Linked DNA regions of Flavisolibacter tropicus. The protein of the gene in region 1 interacts with the protein of each later gene in a pairwise test. Links are inferred from orthologs where the notes say so. Each region holds a gene or a part of one and is shown on either strand. Other genes may lie near its edges.

Evidence for each region.
Region 2: the proteins of rlmB (region 1) and SY85_RS02570 interact in binary tests that used the Escherichia coli proteins (3 or more experiments, as listed by UniProt). The link is inferred for Flavisolibacter tropicus from one-to-one orthologs.

Annotation. Positions count from the first base shown.
Region 1 is NZ_CP011390.1:443,511-446,736, reverse strand. The notes cover bases 198-3,088. They hold rlmB (23S rRNA (guanosine(2251)-2'-O)-methyltransferase RlmB), read right to left. Parts: upstream 2,082-3,088; coding sequence 1,314-2,081; downstream 198-1,313. Other genes in these bases: metK (methionine adenosyltransferase), read right to left, coding at 2,159-3,088; SY85_RS01835 (hydroxymethylglutaryl-CoA lyase), read right to left, coding at 198-1,063. Outside these bases: SY85_RS01840 (GSCFA domain-containing protein), read right to left, coding at 1-180; more of SY85_RS01835, read right to left, coding at 182-197; more of metK, read right to left, coding at 3,089-3,226. UniProt on the Escherichia coli protein: Specifically methylates the ribose of guanosine 2251 in 23S rRNA.
Region 2 is NZ_CP011390.1:633,968-637,237, reverse strand. What follows is about bases 25-2,959. They hold SY85_RS02570 (bifunctional ADP-dependent NAD(P)H-hydrate dehydratase/NAD(P)H-hydrate epimerase), read left to right. Parts: upstream 25-703; coding sequence 704-2,215; downstream 2,216-2,959. Other genes in these bases: SY85_RS02565 (sodium-translocating pyrophosphatase), read left to right, coding at 2,770-2,959; SY85_RS02575 (serine hydrolase domain-containing protein), read left to right, coding at 25-692. Also shown: more of SY85_RS02575, read left to right, coding at 1-24; more of SY85_RS02565, read left to right, coding at 2,960-3,270. UniProt on the Escherichia coli protein: Bifunctional enzyme that catalyzes the epimerization of the S- and R-forms of NAD(P)HX and the dehydration of the S-form of NAD(P)HX at the expense of ADP, which is converted to AMP.

The DNA.
Region 1 (3,226 bases):
ATTACAAACAGCCAACGGATCAAATAGAATTCCATTTGGATTCTGCAGCACCCGAAACTTCATTTCTTTCAACGCATTCCCAATATGCTCCGTAAAGCAAGAGCCTATGGACAGCAAGTGATGCTGATGCTCTATTAATCGATCGGGTTTGGGTAAATCAATATTGATCATAAAAGCCATACTACACAAAGATTTCATTTGCTAATAAAAGACTATGCTGCAACGCTTCTTTATTGATAAACAAGGGATCGCCTTTCTTTTCAAAATAATCCAGCATCCATTCGGTTGTCATGTTTCCCACTAAATCATCCTTTGCCATAGGGCAGCCACCTATTCCTTTTAATGCACCATCGAATCGGTTACAACCAGCTTCGTAAGCCGCCGCCAATTTATCTTCCCAATTATGAGCCGTCGAGTGAAGATGTACTCCTATAGTGGCTTGCGGGTATTGCGGTATAAGTGTTTGTAAGGCATGCGTAATTTGTTCTGGTGTGGCCACACCTACCGTATCTGCCAATGAAAGGATCTGAATATTGCGCTTGACCATTTCATCAGCCCATTTCAAAAGTATGGCCTCATTGTATTCATCACCATATGGATTGCCAAAGCCCATACTTAGGTAGATGACCAATTGCTTATTATGACGCACACATAGATTCTGTATCTCTTCTACGCGATGCAGGCTCTCTTCAATGGTGCTATTGGTATTGCGTTGTTGAAAAGTTGGAGATATGGAAAATGGAAATCCTAAATAGGTAATTGGTGAAAAGCTAACGGCTTCTTCCGCCCCTCTTGTATTGGCCACAATGGCCAACAACTTGGTTTTACTTTCTGATAGATCTAGTTGAGCAAGTACTTCTTTTGTATCTGCCATTTGGGGAATGGCTTTAGGCGAAACAAAGGAGCCAAAATCTAATGTATCAAAGCCCACTTTTAGCAAGGCATTCAGGTATTCAACCTTTTGAGCTGTTGGAATAAAGCTTTTCCAGCCTTGCATGGCATCACGCGGACACTCAACAAAGCTAATCGCACCTTGATTTCTTTTATCTGATAAATCAATCATTTCGAATTTTTCCTCCGTTTCTAAATCCCTAATTTCCAATTCCTTCCCTTGTCCCTTAAACATTGAAAGTTGAGCGTTGAACATTCCTTATCTCATTACTCATTATTCATCATTCCTTGTTCCTTGTTCAATAATCCTTTCCTGTCAACTGCCCTCTATCCTCTATCATCCCTCCTCCGCGTTTATCTGCGGGACATTCCTTGTCAACTTATCAACCCTTACCCGCAGCTATCATTAGCTAATTATCACATCAGCTACTTAACCGTTGTTTCATTGCTTCGTACAAGATCATACCGGTTGCCACCGATACGTTTAACGACTCAAACTCACCAGCCATAGGTATCTTGAACTTTATATCACACGCCTTCATCAATGCCGGATAGATCCCCTTTTCTTCACTTCCCATTATAATAGCCATCGGCTCTTTAAAGTCTACATCAAATACAGAAGTACTGGCGGTCATTTCACTGGCTAATACCTTTATACCATTTAAATGCAGTTCATCTACCGCTTTTAGTAAGCTATTCACCCGGCAAATAGTGATCTTCTCTAAGGCCCCAGCAGATGTTAATACAGCATCTTCATTTAAAGCTCCTACTCCTTTATCCGGAATAATAATAGCTTGTACACCAGTACAAAAAGCTGTTCGGGCAATCCCTCCAATATTACGCACATCGGTAATACCGTCTAAGATTAAGAACAGCGGCACCTCTCCTTTTTCAACTACCCAAGATATCACTTGCTGAAGATCCTGATACTGCACCTTTGAAACCAGCGCTATACAACCATCATGCGAACCAGCATTAAATCCATTTAGCTTCTCTACTGGCACATAGTTAATGGGTATTGCGTTTTGTGCGGCAATACGCTTTACATCGTCTATCACGTCACGATAGCCATTGCTTTGTAAATAGATGCGATCAATCTGCTTTCCCAACTGTATGGCTTCTATAAGCGCCTTCTTTCCTACAATCAAGGAACTCTTCTTCGGTCTGTGCTGCGGTCTAAAATGTTTCACCCGTCAAAAATAGTTTAGCTGAGACAAATAAAAAGCCCCTGCTTTTAGGCAAGGGCTTTCATCTAGTCTAAAAGGACTTATTTGATACCAAAAGCTTTTTTCACCTTTGGAACATAATCTAATTTTTCCCAGGTAAATAACTCTACTTTCTTCTTAATAGACTTACCATCTGGAGTAGAGAAAGTTTTTTCAACAACCTGAGGAGCGCGACCCATATGGCCATAAGCAGCTGTTTCGCTATAGATTGGGTTACGCAATTTCAAGCGCTGCTCAATAAAGTAAGGACGCATATCAAACAAGCCACCCAATATTTTAGCGATCTCGCCATCGGTCATTTCTACCTTTGAAGTACCATAGGTATTTACGTTGATGCTGGTAGGCTGAGCTACACCAATAGCGTAAGATACTTGTACCAGAGCTTCATCACATACACCAGCAGCTACCAGGTTCTTTGCAATATGACGAGTAGCATACGCCGCAGAACGGTCTACTTTAGAAGGATCTTTTCCGCTGAAGGCACCACCACCGTGTGCACCTTTACCACCATACGTGTCAACGATGATCTTACGGCCAGTTAAGCCAGTATCACCATGAGGACCACCAATCACAAACTTACCAGTTGGGTTAATATGGTATTTGATGTTGTTGTTAAACAACTTAGCGTATTTCTTGTATTTAGCCTTTACACGAGGGATCAGGATGTTGATGATGTCCTTTTTGATCTGGGCCAACATCTTAGCTTCTGTATCAAAATCATCATGCTGTGTAGATACTACAATGGCATCAATACGTACTGGACGATTGTTGTCATCGTACTCCAGAGTTACCTGGCTTTTTGCATCTGGACGCAAGTACTTGATCTGCTTATTTTCACGACGTAATGCCGCTAATTCAAGCAAAATTTTATGAGCTAGGTCTAAAGCCAATGGCATATAATCTTCTGTTTCATTAGTAGCGTAGCCAAACATCATTCCTTGGTCACCAGCACCTTGCTCTTCTTTCTTTTGTTTGTCTACCCCTTGGTTGATATCAGAAGACTGCTCATGAATGGCAGATAAGATACCGCATGAGTTTGCTTCAAACATGTACTCACTCTTAGTATATCCAATTTTACGTACCACACCTCTGGCAATTTCCTGTACGTC
Region 2 (3,270 bases), 190 kb from region 1 along the record:
ACTATCTATACTATATGGATAAGGGCGATTGGGATAGAAAAGTACTGGCAACTAATGCAGACGTTATTAATACCTTACAAAACTGGCAGCCCCCGCGAGCCTTTAAGCCTAATACAGCTTTTAATTATTGTAATACCAACTATGTGCTGCTTGCCGCTATAGTAGAAAAGGTAAGCGGAATAACATTCCCTGAGTTTTTAAAACAAAACTTCTTTGAGCCATTGGGTATGACCAATACATATGTTCATACTATACAAGACTCTGCACATACTGTACCATCCTTTGATGGCTACGGTGCGCAATGGGCGTTAGACTTTAGCGATGGCCCTTATGGTGATAAGAATATCTACTCTACTCCAAAAGATCTATTAAAATGGGATCAGGGTTGGTACAATGGCATCATAAGCAATTCTTTAATGGACTCTGCATTTTTGCCTTACAGTAACGAAAAACCGTCTATGCATAATTATGGACTGGGATGGCGTTTATTGATGTTACCAAATGGTAAGAAGGTCATTTACCATCATGGTCGTTGGCATGGATTCAACTCATGCTTTGCACGATTAACAGATGAGAAGGTAACAATCATTGTGCTAACGAATAAATTTAACCGTAGCATCTATGGTATAACTCGTAAAATGTATAACTTGTTTGGCAGTTACGATGAGCATGAGGGACCGGCTGAAGAATAAACCCTACTACGGTGAAGTTATTTACTGCTGAGCAAATAAAACGCTGGGATGCGTTCACCATTCAACATCAAGGCATTTCTTCATTAGAGTTAATGAAACGTGCAGCTACTAAGTGTGTAAACTGGCTCACGGAACATGGATACACCAATTACAACTTTGTTATCTTTTGTGGAAAAGGTAATAATGGCGGTGATGGATTGGCTATTGCCCGGTTACTTGCACAGCAAGGCGAGAATGTAGAGGTATATATTCTTGAGTTTGGTAAAAAAGGCTCCGATGATTTCCAAGCTAATCTGGAGCGTTTACATGATTTACCTGTAACTATAAACTATATACAAGAGGGTGTTTCTCTTCCACCCATTCAGCCCGCATCTGTAGTAATAGATGCTTTGTTTGGCGCTGGGCTTAACAAACCGCTAGAGGGACTAAGCCAAAAATTAGTATACCATATCAATCGATCGGGATCTACTATTATAGCTGTCGATGTTCCTAGCGGACTTTTTCTGAGTCAGTCATCAAAAGGGAATACCATTATTGAAGCCACATTCACGCTTACATTTCAAACTTATAAATTAGGACTTCTATTAGCAGAAAATGCTTCCTATCTGGGTTTGGTGCAAGTACTGAATATTGGCTTAAATATAGAATTTTATGAAGCTGAGCCAACAACCTTTGAAACAATAGACTTTTCACTTGTATCATCTTTATATAAGCCTCGGAATCGTTTTTCACACAAGGGTACATTTGGACACGCACTAATTATAGGTGGCAGTTTTGGGAAGATAGGCGCTGTGGTATTAGCGGCCACAGCTTGCGCTCGCACGGGCTGTGGTCTTACTACTACGTATATGCCTTCCTGTGGATATACTATTATGCAAACAGCTTTACCTGAAGCAATGGCATTAGTAGACAGCGAAGACCGCTTAATTTCACACATACCAACTATAGATTTAAGTACATTTTCAGCAATAGGTTTAGGGCCAGGCTTAGGCACAGCCCCAGCTACTCAGCATGCGGTAGCTGCACTGCTGCAATCAATAAGTAAACCCTTGGTAGTAGATGCAGATGGATTAAATTGTCTTTCTCTCAATAAAGAACTACTGAATCAGCTTCCCTCCTATTCTATTTTAACTCCTCATCCAAAAGAGTTTGATCGCTTGTTTGGAGAAAGCCCTAATGAGGTGGAGCGGATTCAAAAAGCAGTGCAAAATGCGCAAGCCCTACAAGTGATCATAATATTAAAAGGTCACCATACATTGATTGCACTACCCAATGGTAGAGCCTATTTTAATATGACAGGGAATGCCGGCATGGCTAAAGGAGGAAGCGGAGATGTACTTACAGGTATTGTAACATCCTTACTGGCCCAAAGTTATTCACCAGAAACTGCAGCCCTTCTGGGAGTACATCTTCACGGAGCTGCCGGCGATCATAATGCACAGAATCTTACACAAGAAACGATGATCGCATCGGACCTTATTGATTCGCTGAGTTTTGCATTTCGGTATTTACAAAAAGCTTAAAAAGCCCTAAGCAAAAACGTACATAAAAGTTTAATGTAGTTTCTGATTTCTCCATATAAAGAATACCAATTGCAGCACTTCAAAGCTTCCCATGTAATTGTTTACCTTTTAGCTACGCAGTAAAGTCTCTTTCTAAGAAAATACAGAACACCATTCTTCCACCTTTTGTTGCACTCATTGTCAAGACCGCTTCGGGAGTTCTTCGAGAATTGTTCGAGACTTCTTCGAAGCGCTTCGAAGAAGTCTCGAACAAAGTACGACGATGGGTAAAGCAATTCCTAAGTAAAAGGATTACCTGGCTCTAGATTAACATAGAAATTGCTGTTCTATAAGAATATATAGCTCAACAATTGGGGAAATAAGAAAAGTTTGATTTATATTTTGGGCCCAAAACCAAAAGCTGGATAGAATAGGAAGAATTGGGCATTTTTGACGGGGTAAAAAGAATGACTCTCAACCCCTATCTTTGCCGACTGTTAAAATTTTTAACTAATACATCGTTGTGAAATAGTCTGCGGGCTATTCCATGTGAATGAAAAAAACAAACTTAGCACATGAATTCGTACGTGTATCTCGTCCCTGTCATGGGTTTAATTGGACTTTTGTACACCTTGTGGAAATTTTCTTGGGTAAGTAAGCAAGATGCCGGTACCGACCGGATGAAAGAAATATCCACTTACATCGCTGAAGGCGCTATGGCCTTCTTGAGAGCAGAATGGAAGATCTTGACCTATTTCGGGTTGATCGTTGCCTTGTTGTTGGGTTTTATGGCCAGCCGTAATGAGCATTCTCATTGGTTGATTGCTGTAGCCTTTATTATTGGTGCTTTCTTCAGTGCATTGGCAGGTTATATTGGTATGCGTGCGGCTACAAAAGCTAACGTACGTACAGCACATGCAGCCCGTACATCTCTTTCTAAAGCCCTGAATGTATCCTTTACTGGTGGTGCCGTTATGGGTATGGGTGTTGCCGGTCTGGCAGTAATAGGTTTAGGTAGTTTATTCATTGTTTTATATCATTATTTCGCTGCAGGTACTGCTGCTAATTCTCCAGAA